3 regions of the Erythrobacter sp. JB1-4 genome follow, and region 2 is predicted to be linked to each of the others. Evidence: predicted binding sites of a transcription regulator. Region 2 holds the regulator's gene; each other region holds the start of a gene.

Region 1 (5,140 bases), 640 kb from region 2:
GCCCCGGCCCACGCCATTTTGCGCAAACAAAGCGATGAGCTGACGCGTGAGAACATCTGTCTCACCATAAGTTGTCTTGCGATCGCCCATCTCGAGCGAAACTTGATCAGGCGACACTTTCGCCCAGTGGTTCAGGAATTCATCAAACGAAAGAAAATCGTTTTCGGCTACTGCGCCCATGTCTTGTCTCTCCACACCCTATGCTTTTGTGCGGACGTTAAGCATCTGAAGCCCCCCGCGTCCATAATTTTACTTATGGAGACTAACCTATTTTTCCTGGTGCATCTTCACGTCCAGCGCCCTTTGGCCCGCGCAGCCGGTTCGCGCACTATCAGCCAAAGGAAAAGGCCGGCAGGTCCTGCGACAAACGTAAGGAGCAGGATCGGCGCTTGGATGACGCGCGAGATGAATTTGGCATCCGCGTCGCGGGCAATCCATAGGCCAACGAAAAGATCAAAGGCAAGGTAGTGGATCCAGCCAATCGTCACACCCACATCGCTTCCAAAGATCGAGCGCACACCTTCAATCGATGTGAAGTCCGCCCCGCTATTACCCCCTGAGACCGCGCCGCTTAGAACTGCTCCCAAACATACCGTGTACACAAAGCAAAGCAGGCCAATCACCAGATAGAGCAATGCAGATAGCAAAGCGGGCCAACGAGGCAAAAGGATCAAAGCCAGCCAAGAAATAAGCGCAAGGCCATTGGCCGCCTTGAATATCGTTGCCCAATCCATTGCCGCCTGCTCCCTCTAGTTTTCGATTGCAGAATGCTTGGCGCGCCATTCGCGCGCGGCTCGCTTAATGGCATCATTGTCGTGGGTAAATCGGCCTGCGGCTTTACGCAAAGCAAGTCCCATAGCGGCCTCGCAGACGATATCAGCATTGATCGAGCGATAACCTTGCCACTTTTCTGGCAGCAGCGGATCAAGCACTGGGCTGACCACTTGCCCAATGGCCTCCAGCGGGCGAAGGTCGTCTTGGCGCGCTCCTTTCAAAAGGCCGGGGCGAAGGATATCCACCCGGTTCAACCCCAATTTGGACACCGCCTCCTCGGTTTCGCCTTTGGTCCGCATGTAGAAGCTCTTGGCACGCGGGTTTGCACCTGACGAACTGATCATGATAAAATTGGACACTCCAGCCTTATGCGCCGCCTTTGCTGTTGCCAGGATCAGCTCATAATCGACCGCGCGAAACGACGCTTCATCGCGTCCGGCTTTACGCCAAGTGGTGCCAAGTGCGCAGATAAGAGCGCGCGGGCGGACAGCCTCGAGGATCTCGCCCCATTTATCAGCGTCCGCTACAAACATCTCAACCTTAGCGCCTTTGGGCAGCTGCGGTTCGCGCCGGGCAATGCCAACCATACGCATATCTTCACCAGCACTTGAAATTTCGATCAAGCGGCGGCCAATTAGGCCCGTTGCCCCGACAAGGCCGACCCGAACGGGCGTGTGTGCTCCGCCACCGATATCAGACATTGATCAGCCCTTCTGGCACTTCGCCGTGGAGCCTAGCGCATTCTGTCATTGCAAAGCGATCGCTCATCCCTGCGATAAAATCGGCGATGCTTCGTGATCGAGCAGGTTCTTCCGTCGGCAAGCGATTGCGCCATTGCGACGGCATTAGATCAGGGTCATTGGAATAGGCATCGAACAACTTCACAATAACGTCGCGCGCATGTGCAGCGGCGCAAACTTGCTCAGGATGATAATACAGTTTGTCATACATAAACGATTTCAATTCGCGCTCTTGCTTTGCCATCGCGGGTGAGAAACCGGCAAGTTGCTTGCCGCTCGCACGGATGTCTGAAACGCTTTCAAAGCCTTTGGTTAGGGCGCTGGTGTGCTCAAGTACATCGTTTACCATCACCCCGATCTGATCACGTATCAATTCACGCAAAAGCCGTTCACGAGGTGCACGTGGAAAGCGTTTTTCGACCAAGCGCCACTGGTCTGCGAGGAATTCGAGTCCCATCAAATCATCAAGCGTCAAAAACCCAGCGCGAAGCCCATCGTCAATGTCATGATTGTCATAGGCAATGTCGTCCGCCACCGCCGCAATTTGAGCCTCCACAGATGGCCAAGAGCCAAGTTTAAGTGGGAATGCCTCGTCCAATTTGGTCAAGGCCCAGCCGGGTTTTGAGACCGGGCCATTGTGCTTGGCTAGCCCTTCGAGGAGATCCCAAGTGAGGTTCAACCCGTCATGTGTTGGATAAGGGTTTTCAAGCCGCATGACAGTGCGCAAGGTTTGAGCATTATGGCAAAAACCGCCATGGGCCTCCATCGCCTCTGATAACGCGTCTTCGCCTGCATGGCCGAAGGGGGGATGGCCCAAATCATGAGCCAGACAAAGAGCTTCGGTTAGATCTTCATCCACGCCCAAAGCACGGGCCAGAACACGGCCAATCTGCGCAACCTCAATCGTGTGCGTTAGCCGCGTGCGATAGTGATCGCCGTCTGGCGCGATAAAAACCTGTGTTTTCGATTTCAGCCTACGAAAGCTCATCGAATGGATGATGCGGTCACGGTCGCGTTGAAAATCAGTGCGTGGCCCGCGCCTCTCACCAGGTCTGTTCGAGGCACCTTTATGAATTGATGGCGAAGCGTCAAACTCGCGGCCGCCATGGGCAAAAGGATCGGCTGCGAAGGGCGCTCTAGTAGACATGCTAAGATAGGCTTAGGTGAGCGTTTGCCAGGTCTCAACGGGAACAGAAGGGCAACCCATACCCTTTACCGTGGACAGCACGCCGTGCGTCCCAAATCGTGTTAGATGGTGTGAAAAAATGGGACCGCCTACCGGGTGCAATGGGGGGTGGTAAGCGGCCCCAAGAGCATTTTAGCTCTCGGGTCATCGGCGCGACCCGAAGACCCACGCTTGTCTGTTACTTTTTAGTGACAAGCATTGACGCTCACGTAAATCGACAGAGGAGAACTTACACCCCAACCTTGGATGCTATGCGACGAAGCGCCCCTGATAAGAGGTCAGCCGAGTTCTAATTCACCGCTTCCTGTTCAAGGATCCAATCGGCGGCAGCTTCACAGTGAATTCGCGTGGAATCGAAAACAGGCAAGACATTGGCATCAACATCCACAACCAGATCAAACTCGGTACAAGCAAGGACAACGGCCTCTGCGCCGTCCTGTGACTTATTTGTAATGATTGTCTTCATCTGACGCTGGGCATCGCGGGTGACTTTGCCGACCATCAATTCGTCATAGATAATGCGATCCATGATTTCGACATTGGTCATATTGGGTGGAAGTAGATCGATCCCCTGAGCGACAAGGCGCTTGCGATAGAAGCTCTCGGTCATGACATTGCGGGTGCCAAGGATCGCGGCACTTTTGCACCCTGCAGCCTTCAGAGCCTTGCCAACGCAATCCGCGATATGGATGACCGGCACATCAACTGCGCCTGCAACCTCATCATAGACCTTGTGCATGGAATTGGCATTGATGATCAGCGCCTGTGCCCCTGCGCCCTCAAGCCGTTTTGCGCTTTCGGAGAGGATTTGCGCAGCGCCCTCCCACTCCTTGTCATCGCGAAGAGCGTAGAGTTGTGCAAAATCGAGACTTTCGATGAGGAGCGGCGCTGAGGCCATAGGTGCAGCGCGGCGCTGAACTATGCGGTTGATCCGATCATAATAGATACGGGTAGAGACCCAGCTCATTCCCCCGATCATTCCCAATTTTCGCAACAGACGTGTCCCTCGAATCTTGTTTGCCCAAAAACTTCAGACGCGCGAAAGATGGTGACAGCGTTACGCGCCTGCGTCCATAGCAGGTGGTAAAGGGGCAGAAAATTAAGGTGACTGCTGTTGACCTGAAGCCTCAGCGGACCCTGTTTCAAGGACTTCAAGCCACGCCTTCAGATCAGCCAAAGTGGCATCAACCGCTTCTTCGTGAGGCAGGTGACCGATTTGCGGATAAACCTTAAGCTCGCTGTCTGGCAGCGCCTGATCGAGCCATTCCCCCGCTTCGACCGGGATTAGCCGATCTTCATCACCCCATAAGATCAAAGATGGCACGGTTATCGCGCTAATTTCTTGCGCTGTAAGCGGCGCATACTCGGTCGAGAAACGCGCCATCGTGGCCCCACGGTTACCCGGATATCGCAGCAATTGCCAATAACGATCAACCGCCTCTTCAGTCACGATAGCCTTGTTGGAAACGCTCTCTTCAAGGCTCTGCTTAATGAGTGACCGCGGCGTTATATGCTCTGCAATCAAGTTCACACCGGGCATGCGCGCAATGGCAAAGCCGATATTGCCGCCGTCATCTGCTTCTTCGACGGCGGGGTCCATCATCGCCTCAACCTCATCGCGAGGGGCACCGCCAGCATCAACAAGGATCAGGCCGGAGACGCGGTCAGGATAAAGGCTGGCGACCGCAAGAGCGTGCTTTCCGCCCATGGAATTGCCGCCAAGGATGAACATATCAATCTCAAGCGCATCGGCGACTTCGATCACATCATGTGCGTAATTCGCGCGGCTGTAGTCGCCCGCAGGGTCTGGCCCGGTGAGGCCATGGCCGACTTGATCAAAGCGGATAACCCGGCGAGTGTCTTTGAGACCATCCACCCAAGGCTCCCATGTGTGGAGGTCCGCGTTTGAGCCGTGGAGGAGAATTATCGGTGGTCCCTCCCCGCTTCCCTCGTCACGAAGGTGGATAGTGACGCCATCGCCGATTGCGACAAATTGAGATGGCTCCCCGCCCCACCGTGCTCGCATCATATCGGGATCGGTGTCGGGCACGCGAAACACGAAAAATGCGACGACGAGCAGTGCGAGCACCGCAAAGACTACACGGACCGCCCATTTCATTGAGGCATCTCACTGATCCATTGGCGCATCAGTTCGACCGCTTCTTTATCGATTGTAGAGCGGCCCAGTTCGGGCATGGCAACGCCGGGCTCATTCGAATTCATGCGGTGCACAAGGATCGACTTCTCCGGTGCTCCGGGGTCGATAGAGACAAGGAAGCCACCCGCCCCGCGCCCTGCTGCAACAGGCGGCTTTTTAACGCCAATCGCAAAGCTGTCTGTTTGCTCCCAGCTGAGGTCTAGGCCTGAGTTGGACGCGCCGCCGCCGGGCTTGTGGCAATGCGCGCAGTTCACATCGAGGTAAGCGCGGGCGCGTTTGTCT
Region 2 (5,140 bases):
GCCCACACCGATTGCGAGCGGCTTTCTCGGGCCGGTGTGCGCACATTCCTTGTGGGGGAAAGCCTGATGCGGGCAGATGATATTGCCGGGGCCACACGCACGCTCCTCCACGGTTAGCTCTGATTGGATTGTCCTACTGCGACCAAGTCTGGCATGACGGTGCGATGACCATTCCTATCCTTGCCCTTCAATCGACTGGGTCGATTAATGCGACTTCCATTGATCGATTGGATTTCAGCCCCAGGACAGTGTGCCAAGTGTGCCAAACTTCCAACATTGGAGCCGTTGCATGAGCCGACTCACTCACCTTGGAAAAGATGGCGCCGCGCATATGGTGGATGTTGGCGCAAAGGCACAAACGCACCGCGTCGCCATCGCCAGCGGCTTGATCAGCATGTCCGAAGAGGCACTCAAGGCGATCCACGAAGGCGACGCGCCAAAAGGCGATGTCCTGGGCACAGCACGCATCGCTGGCATCATGGCGGCCAAGCGCACAGGCGATCTTATCCCATTGTGCCACCCGCTCGGTCTTGAGGCGGTGACGGTCGACTTCACCTTTGACGAATGCGCCATCCGCGCAACAGCAAGCGCCTCTCTCACCGGCAAAACCGGGGTTGAGATGGAGGCTATGGTTGCGGTCTCCACTGCCCTCCTCACCATCTACGACATGGCCAAGGCGATCGACAAAGGCATGGTGATTGGCGAGGTACGCTTGATCGAGAAGCGCGGCGGCAAGTCGGGCACATGGAAGGCGGACGCGCTGTGAGCGCAATGCTCTCGCTGCAAGAGGCACAGGAAAGGCTCCTCGCACTCACACCTCAATCGCGGTCATCGCGCGTTGCGATCAACGACGTTACCCTCTGTTCGAACCAATGGCTTGCCAGCGATCACTACGCCGCCCGCACTCAGCCACCATGCGACCTGTCAGCGATGGACGGTTATGCCATCAGCGGCGCTGGACCATGGCAAAAGGTAGGCGAAAGCAAAGCCGGGACGCCGTTTGCAGGGGCGCTATTGCCTGGACAATGTACGCGCATATCAACGGGCGCCCATATGCCCGAAGGCGCTAAGGCCGTGCTCATCCAAGAGAATGCAGAGGTAGAAGGTGAGGTGGTCAAGCCCATCCACCTACCTCAGACCGGCCAACATGTACGGCGCAAAGGCTTCGACTTTGAGGACGGTCAGCTTGTGCTTCCCAAAGGCAGCGCGGCAACGCCCGCGGCCCTTGCCTTAGCGATCTCCGCTGGGGTCAGCACGCTTGATGTGGTGTCCCCGCCCTCGGTCGCGATCCTTGATAGCGGGGACGAGTTGGTCGAGGCTGGACAGCCCTGCGCACTCCACCAGATCCCGGCTAGCAATGGGTCGATGTTGGCCGCGATGCTGCACCCTTATGTAGGCGCCACAGACCGTCTCGGTCCCGTCCCCGATGACCGCGCCCGGTTGGCAGAAGCGCTGAGTCAGGCCGAAAAGCATGATATCCTCATAACCTCAGGCGGGGCATCTGTTGGCGACCATGACCTTGTGCAGGACGCTCTGCGTGAATGGGGCGCTGAGATCGATTTTTGGAAGGTTGCGATCAAGCCGGGCAAGCCGTTGATGGTGGCGACGCGCCAGACCCAAGCGGGGCGTCAAGTCATCCTTGGTCTTCCCGGCAACCCGGTCTCAAGCTTTGTGACTGCTTTTCTCTTTGCGTTGCCATTGGTGCGCAAGTGCCTTGGTGCGCCTAACCCGCTCTTTGAAACTGTACAGATGACCGCAGGCGAGGCCATCCCTGCCACCGGGCCACGTCATGAGTTCTTACGCGGCATCCTATCAGAGGGAATCGCACAGCTTGCATCTTCACAAGACTCAAGCGCTTTAGGGGCGCTCGCCGTGGCCAATTGCCTCATCAGCCGCCCACCCCATTCGCCGGCTGCCCAAACGGGTGACAAGGTGGAAGTCTATTGCCTTTGAAATGGCGGTTTTCTGCCAGCCTTGTGGAAATCGGCGTGTTGACTTGCGAACAGAAGTTGCCTATTCGTTCCGCATTCGTTCACCATAAGGGTCGAACGGTTAGCGTTCTGTATCGCACCTGTTCTGCTTTTGCGCATAGGGTGCTTCTTGGGAGCGCGCGATCTTGGCACTGCGTTTGGGATGCGCAACGTTGCGTCCTTTCGCGAAGAGTGCGGCTGATGGAGTTTGCCCATGCTTACGGCAAAGCAACATGAATTGATCCGTTTCATTCAGCAACGCCTGGAAGAAACAGGCGTGTCACCCAGTTTTGAAGAAATGAAAGAAGCGCTTGATCTTAAGAGTAAGTCAGGCGTGCACCGCCTGATCTCTGCGCTTGAGGAACGCGGCTTTATTCGGCGTCTTCCCAACAGGGCCCGCGCGCTTGAAGTTATCAAGAACCCTGAGGATGCAACACCTAATGCGCGTCCTGCTCTTGCTTCGGCGGCGAATGATACCGTTGCGGCGAATGCTTCTGCGCCAAGAGCGCCCGAACCTGCAAACGATGTGATCGAAATCCCACTGCATGGGCGGATCGCAGCAGGCGCACCGATTGAGGCGCTAGAAGGACAAAGCTCGCTTCCTGTCCCCGCAGCATTGCTCGGACCGGGGGAGCATTACGCGCTGGAGGTATCGGGCGATTCGATGATCGAGGCCGGCATCTTTGATGGTGACTTTGCACTGGTCCGGCGCACGAACACCGCGCGCGATGGCGAAATTGTGGTGGCGCTTGTGAAAGGCGAAGAGGCAACTCTCAAATATCTCCATAAGGATGGCGGCTTAGTTCGCCTTGATCCGGCCAATGCGACGTATGACCCTCAAGTCTATGGTCCAGAAGAGGTCGAAGTCCAAGGTAAGCTTGCCGGGCTATTGCGGCGTTACCACTGACCGCGATCAGTGCGGTGATATGCTGGGCGGGAGTTTAATCACTCGCGCCCGGCTTTCCACCAGCCATGCTCACCTTGTGTCTTGCTGACGCTGGTGATGGTTTGATCGGCAAGGTTGATGGAAAGGCCACCGGTCTGCTCAAGCAGGCGGCGATCGGCTTTGAGCCATTTGGGCTGGCACGAGCGTGGCAGAAACCGATCAGCCACAACTATGTCCGACTGCTCACAAGCTGCCGCAAGCGAACGCTCTTCGATGAGCTCGCGGTTGCGGGCCATAAGAAGGGACCAGTCCCTGCCCCCACGCTGGAGGACAATGGTGCAAAATTCAGGAGAGCATCGCGCGCCGTCCCACTGCGCAAGAGGAATGGGTTCGGAAGTAACACTTGAAAGTTCAAGGAGATTGTCGCGAGAATATGAAGAGCGGCTGTCGCGCAGGGACAAAAGCCTGCGCTCCCCATCTTGGCCGAGCATGGTGATGCCCACATGGCGCCCCTCCCTACCGATAAGGACATCAGGTATAGGCGTCATAACAAGCAACGCCGTCGCAATCGCAGCGGGCATAAAACCCCAGAGCCGCGCTCGACCAGACCATAAGGCAAGCCAAAGCCCGCCCGCGGTAAACAAAGCGATAGTGGCACCGCTCATCTGCGGCATGAGCTTAACCGCTCCGGGCTGCGCAGATGTGAAGTGGGCAATACCAAGAAGCAGATTGAGCGACTTTTCTGTTAGCCACCAAAATGGCGCGCCAAGCCCTACGATATCAAAGATCAAACCCAGCGCGATGAGTGGCATCGAGACAAAGGTGACAAGCGGGATCGCGATGACATTTGCAAAGGCTCCGTAAAGCCCAGCGCGGTGAAAATGGAATAGGACAATGGGCATGAGAGCGATTTCAATTACCAAGCCTGTTAGGAACAGCATCGCCGTGCCCCTACCAAAGCGCGCAAAGCTGCTCTCCTCACGCGGCGCAAGGAAGGCTCTCACAGGCGCGCTCGAATGCAAGGCGACGATGGCAAGAACGGCGGAAAAGCTCATTTGGAAGCTGGGCCCGACGACACTCTCGGGCCAAAGAAGCAGTACGAAAACGGCGGCAACCGCCACCATCCGCAAACTCAAGGCATCGCGCCCGCTTGCAAGAGCAACCAGCACAAGCATGGCAGCAGCACACGCGCGCACCGTAGGGACCTGCGCCCCGGTCAGAAGTGTGTAGCCAATGCCAGCAATTGCCCCCACACCGGCTGCAATCACCGGCAATCTCACACGCAGGGCAAGGGAGGGAAACAAAGCGAGCAATTTGACCGCCACAAGATAGGCCGCCCCGATCACGGCGGTGACGTGCAATCCGCTAATCGCAAGCAAGTGGGTAAGACCTGCATCGCGCATGGCAGCTCTGTCAATTTCTCCAATCGCCCCCCTGTCTCCGCTTGCAAAAGCCGCAGCAATGGTCCCGGCGGACCCGTCCACTTTGCCCCTTACATGGGCCGACAAGGCTCGCTGCATCTGAGCAATAAAGCCGCCGCTTTCGCCCTGTCGAATGACGTCCACAGGCCCAACCACACTCCCCGATGCCGCAAGCCCTTTGAACCACGCAGCGCGCGCAAAGTCATACGCGCCCGGCAACATAGGGCTAGCAGGCGGCATCAGGCGCACCCGCATACGCACGACGGCTCCCTCGACAAGCGTGCTTGTGCCGCCACCTGTACCAAACCGCTTGTCTGTCTCGGCTAATGTCTCAAGCGGGATGTTTACTCGGATCTTGCGGCTTTGAGCGGTCTCGGCGTCTCTCACAGCTAAAACCAAACGGATGCGGTTCTGTGAGGGCTGGTCTTCGCGTGCCAATACATACCCCTGTACCCGCTCAACGCTTGGCCGCTCGATAGCTTGGGCACCTACAAATTCGGAGCGCAGCCAGATGACGCTCATGCCGGCTGCAAAAACCAAAGCGCAAGCAATGATTGCACTGCGTAGATGGCCGCGTTCCTCGACCCCTCGCCATGCTGCGAGCGCAGCCAAAGCCAACAGCACGCAAAGGCCTATTGCGCTGGCCCATTGCCAAGGCGATTTAAGGGCGAACCAAGTGAGAATTCCGCTGGCAAACACGACGGCGAGCCATGGGGCTCGGTCAAACCCGGCATTTGCGAGAAATTCCTCAGCACCATCGCCAATAGACTGCCAAATACTGGACAATCCGGCGCCTCTTTGCCAGAGGCCGTGCGAAGCCTTTTGAGGCGCGAAAGGGGTACTGCCCGCTTCGGTTTCACCGC
Region 3 (5,140 bases), 3.3 Mb from region 2:
ATAGTACCTTGTGGGTCTACATCGTCGATGCGTTCCAAGTTGCGGGCGTGACTGTTGTGGGGTTCTTTGTGCTGGCCGTTGTCACGTCTGCCATCGGTTACCTTGCAGCTGGCGCCGTCTGGCGCGTGATTGTCGCTCGTAAAGTCGCACGCAAACGGGCAAAATACAGTGCACAATTGGCTCAGCCCCTCGACCACGTGGACGGCGCGAAGTAGGACTGCAAGCCCAAGCAATCGAAAGAGTGCCCGCGTGGGTCTCTTGCGTGCGGTAATCTAGGCGAGTGGGACTTTGGCCGACAAAAGCATCATCGGCAATTCTTCAGACAGTAGCGCGAAGCTGAACCAAGCAGCTGGTGCATACACCGCAATGCCTTCTGGAAAGCCAAGTCAGATGCTCTTGATTGGCTTGGGCGCGGCGCTTGTTGTTAGCGCTGGGCTATTGTTCGCTGCAACCTCAAGTGTCGTTATGACGGGGGCCTACATCGGTGGGCTGATTGTTCTGTTGTTGGGTGTTGTTGCTGCCGAGCGCATCAATAGACAACCGATCAACGCAGAGGTTGCCGCGCCTGATTGGTCGGTCACTGTGGCCGCTATAGAAAGCAAGGATGCGAATTTTGGCGAGGCGATCGCCATAACCGACCGCGCCAATCGCCTGGTTTGCGCGAACAAGGCCTATGTCCATGCTTTTGGTGCCGACAACGCACCACCTATGCTAGATGCAGAACGCCCAGCTTTGGAGGCGCTGAACCGCGCAGCACGCACGGCATGGCGCGATGGTGATGCTTTGATCGAGGCGTTCGATGATAGCAAATTACGTCAGTGGGCTGTGAATGCCGCACGTGCCGGGCGAGGGGAAGATCACCTCATTTGGCGGTTTGAACGCCTAATTATCCCGACAGCTGATGAAACCCTGCAGATGGATCTCACTGGGACCTTTGGCGCTCTATTAAGCAGAGCGGGGATCGAAGCCGCCATAACCAGTGCTGACGGCACAATCCGAAGTGTTGGCTCTGGTTTTGCAGAACGTGCAGTTGGTGATCGCGAAGCAACCTTGGTAGGTCAGTCCCTCGTTTCCTATTTGCGGGCGGACGAGCGTGAGCGCATTTACTTTGCGCGCGAGGGCCGCAATGGTACGCCGCAAACGCTTATTGATGTGCCTCTTAGTGAGCCGGGCCTTGCGGGCGCACCTCCAGCTCCTGAAGACGGCACCACCTTAATGCTGCTTGTCGATAGCGGGGTTGGTGTTGGAAGTGGTTGGGACGGCTCCGCTCAGGCCGGTGTCGCTCAGCTTGAAGGGCTCTTGGCTCAGTTACCTTTGGGCCTTGCAATGACAGACCGTGATGGGCGGTTCCTTTTCGGTAATGAGGCCTTTTTGCGCTCCGTTGGAAAGCCCGAAGGTGAGTTGCCAGCGTTCCCTACAGATCTCGTTGTACGCGAAGATAAGGCGCCCCTTTCCGATGCAGTGCGCCGTTATGGTAGGGGGCCTGCTAGCCGCGGCGATATGGCGGTGCGCCTCAGTTCGCGGCGTGATGAGCCTGTTTCCATGGGCCTTGCAGGTGTGCGCGGGTTGGGAGAGGCAGCGGTTTTGCTCAGTATTGCTGACAGCACTGAAGAAACTGAGCTTAAAAGGCAGGTTGCGCAGGCAACGAAGATGCAGGCGGTCGGCCAACTTGCGGGCGGGGTCGCGCACGACTTTAACAATGTGCTGACCGCTATAATTGGAACATGCGATCTTATGTTGCTGCGCCACACGCCAGGCGACAGCGACTATGACGACATTCAGCAGATCCGAGCAAACTCCAACCGTGCCGCGTCTCTTACCCGCCAATTGCTCGCCTTCTCGCGGCAGCAGACTCTTCGCCCTGAGATATTGCAACTGCCTGATGTGGTTAGTGAAGTGGGACCGCTTATCAAACGTCTTCTGGGTGAGAAGATCGACTACTACGTACAACATGATCGCAACCTTGGCCCGGTGCGTGCTGACCCGCAGCAATTAGAGCAGGTGATTATGAACCTTGCGGTGAATGCGCGGGATGCGATCAACATGAACGGCGCCCACGGACGCACCCGCAAAGAGGCAGGGCAGGGCCGGATTTCGCTTCTCACCAGGAGTGTCAAATCGACCGAGGCAATCAAGATTGGCGCCGAGGTCTTGCCCTCCGATGATTACACCCTTCTGATCGTTCAGGACAATGGAGGCGGCATTCCAGCAGACGTCCTGCCCAAGCTCTTCGAGCCATTCTTTACTACGAAAGAATTGGGCAAAGGAACGGGTCTTGGCCTCTCGACGGTCTACGGCATTGTCAAACAGTCAGGCGGCTTTGTGTTTGCCGATAATGTGATGAATGCCTCTGGCCGTCCTATGGGCGCACGCTTCACGATATATTTCCCGGTTCACGCAGGAGAAGCCCCACAGCGACGCAAGCCCGCTTCGGCAGAGCCGTCTTCCAATTGGTCGGCTGGGGGCAGGGTGCTCTTGGTAGAAGATGAGGATATGGTGCGGGCGGTAGCAGAACGCGCTTTGTCGCGCGCGGGCTATCAGATCACAGCGTGCAGCGATGGCGAAGACGGGCTCGAGGCGATGCAAAAGGATAGCGATTTTGACATAGTTGTTAGCGATGTCGTGATGCCCGGGATGGACGGCCCCGCGATGGTGCGTGCAATCCGCAAGGACCACCCTGACATCCCAGTTCTCTTCATGTCCGGATATGCAGAAGAGGCTCTTCGCAAAGATATTGATGTCCCCAATATGCACTTCTTGCCTAAACCTTTCAGTGTCTCCGCTATCACCGAAAAGGTAGCAACGATCATGCGAGAAACACGCGCCGGTTCGCAATCTGAATAGACCTATAATGTTCGCTTAGAAAAAAATATTTGTTCCCCCCTTGTTCTATGAGAACAAATGGGATACATGAACTCCTACAGGGGGCGGCAAAGGTGTCTTCCCACAATGGTCGGTTAAAAGTCATTAATCCGGCCTATGCAAGCGAAGGAGTGCATGCGATGGCTACGCAACTTAAGCTGGTAGACAAGGATAAAGACGTGGACCGTCAAAAAGCGCTGGACGCGGCACTCCAACAGATTGACCGTGCCTTTGGTAAGGGTTCGGCGATGAAGCTCGGCTCGAAAGAGGCGATGCAGGTCGAATCGATTTCAACCGGTTCCCTTGGGCTTGATATTGCGCTTGGGATTGGTGGTCTTCCGAAAGGGCGCGTGATCGAGGTCTATGGGCCGGAAAGTTCTGGCAAAACGACGCTTGCGTTGCATGCTATTGCTGAGGCGCAAAAAGCAGGTGGGACAGCGGCCTTTGTTGACGCAGAGCACGCGCTGGACCCTGTGTATGCAAAGGCGCTGGGCGTTGATATTGACGAGCTTATCGTTTCACAGCCTGATACTGGTGAGCAAGCGCTTGAGATCACCGATACTCTGGTACGCTCAAACGCGATTGATATTCTTGTGGTCGATTCGGTTGCGGCGCTTGTGCCCCGCGCAGAGATCGAAGGCGAAATGGGCGACAGCCACGTCGGCCTTCAAGCGCGCCTCATGTCACAGTCGCTGCGCAAGCTGACCGGCTCCATCAACCGTTCAAAGTGCATGGTGATCTTCATCAACCAGCTGCGCATGAAAATCGGTGTGATGTATGGTAACCCTGAGACAACGACTGGTGGTAATGCGCTTAAGTTTTACGCCTCGGTTCGCCTCGATATTCGTCGTACCGGTCAGATCAAGGACCGCGATGAAGTGATCGGCAACTCGACCCGTGTGAAAGTGGTCAAGAATAAGGTGGCGCCGCCGTTTAAGCAGGTTGAGTTCGACATCATGTATGGGGAAGGCATCTCCAAAATTGGTGAGATTCTTGATCTTGGCGTGAAGGCCGGCATCGTTGAGAAATCGGGAAGCTGGTATTCTTACGACAGCGTACGGATTGGGCAGGGGCGTGAAAACTCGAAGCTGTATCTCAAAGAGAACCCTGAAGTTTGCGACAAATTGGAAGCCGCCATTCGCGGTAAAACCGATGAGGTCGCCGAGGAAATGATGACCGGTCCGGACGCGGACTGAGGCGTTAGCTCCTCAAGCGGGCGCTCATGATGCTCTAAAGTTGAGCTTGGGCACAAAGCGCGGGAGATTGCTTCCGCCTCCGGAGACATGGAATACCGGCGCAAAAGCGCTTTCGCTCTTGAGCGAAGGCACGCTTTGCGCCGGTTTTTCATTGGATTTCTTGGATGGGGTAAGCTGTGTGCAAGCGCCACATGTTCAGTCTGATCGAAGATTTGCCGTTAGCTTTCGCTTGTCGCTGCCTCGCGCTTAGCTTACCTGCCTCGCAACACCTTTGAAGGCCTTATAAGAAGCACGAAAATTCACATGACCTCTACCAACGATATCCGACGTTCATTTCTCGATTTCTTTGGAAAGCAAGGCCACGTGACTGTGCCTAGCGCCCCGCTTGTTCCTTATAATGATCCGACCTTGATGTTTGTGAATGCGGGTATGGTTCCCTTCAAAAACGTCTTCACCGGGCTTGAGGCGGCTCCTGGACCATGCGCAACCTCATCGCAAAAATGCGTAAGGGCCGGGGGCAAACACAATGATCTCGACAATGTAGGATACACCGCGCGGCACCACACCTTTTTTGAGATGCTCGGCAACTTCTCGTTTGGCGACTATTTTAAAGAGCAGGCCATCACGAATGCCTGGACACTTTTGACGCGTGAATGGGGTCTTCCTGCAGATAAACTGCTGGTGACCGTTTATCACACCGATGACGAGGCGTTTGATCTCTGGCGCAAGATTGCCGGGTTGCCTGAAGAACGTATTGTTCGCATCGCTACCAATGACAACTTCTGGTCAATGGGCGAGACTGGGCCATGTGGTCCATGTTCTGAAATATTCTATGATCATGGTGATCACATTCCCGGAGGGCCTCCTGGAAGCCCGGATGAAGATGGGGACCGCTTCATCGAGATCTGGAACCTTGTGTTCATGCAGTTTGATCAGGCGGCAGACGGTACGCGCAAGGACCTGCCAAGGCCTTCTATCGATACTGGCATGGGTCTCGAGCGGATTGCTGCGGTAATGCAAGGCGAGCACGACAATTACGATACCGACACATTTAAAGCGCTGATTGCGGCATCGGAAGGGTT

What was found. Region 2 encodes LexA, which represses DNA repair genes until DNA is damaged. Its sites were predicted from a motif close to GTTCCNCNCTTGTTCT; they were not measured.
Region 1: the regulator LexA is predicted to act here: its motif matches at 2,702-2,717, upstream of AC0V61_RS12510 (deoxyguanosinetriphosphate triphosphohydrolase).
Region 3: the regulator LexA is predicted to act here: its motif matches at 2,876-2,891, upstream of recA (recombinase RecA).

What each region holds. Positions count from the first base shown of each region.
Region 1 is NZ_CP200292.1:2,694,947-2,700,086, reverse strand. It holds gene AC0V61_RS12525 (long-chain-fatty-acid--CoA ligase) at 1-180, opposite strand, end outside; gene AC0V61_RS12520 (ABA4-like family protein) at 288-734, opposite strand; gene AC0V61_RS12515 (NAD(P)H-binding protein) at 750-1,475, opposite strand; gene AC0V61_RS12510 (deoxyguanosinetriphosphate triphosphohydrolase) at 1,468-2,661, opposite strand; gene AC0V61_RS12505 (aspartate/glutamate racemase family protein) at 2,990-3,694, opposite strand; gene AC0V61_RS12500 (alpha/beta fold hydrolase) at 3,800-4,819, opposite strand; gene AC0V61_RS12495 (SO2930 family diheme c-type cytochrome) at 4,816-5,140, opposite strand, start outside.
Region 2 is NZ_CP200292.1:3,335,384-3,340,523, forward strand. It holds gene trpC (indole-3-glycerol phosphate synthase TrpC) at 1-117, shown strand, start outside; gene moaC (cyclic pyranopterin monophosphate synthase MoaC) at 290-766, shown strand; gene AC0V61_RS15660 (molybdopterin molybdotransferase MoeA) at 772-1,953, shown strand; gene lexA (transcriptional repressor LexA) at 2,185-2,877, shown strand; gene AC0V61_RS15670 (ComEC/Rec2 family competence protein) at 2,916-5,140, opposite strand, start outside.
Region 3 is NZ_CP200292.1:45,319-50,458, reverse strand. It holds gene AC0V61_RS00235 (DUF2062 domain-containing protein) at 1-215, shown strand, start outside; gene AC0V61_RS00230 (response regulator) at 367-2,844, shown strand; gene recA (recombinase RecA) at 3,003-4,058, shown strand; gene alaS (alanine--tRNA ligase) at 4,362-5,140, shown strand, end outside.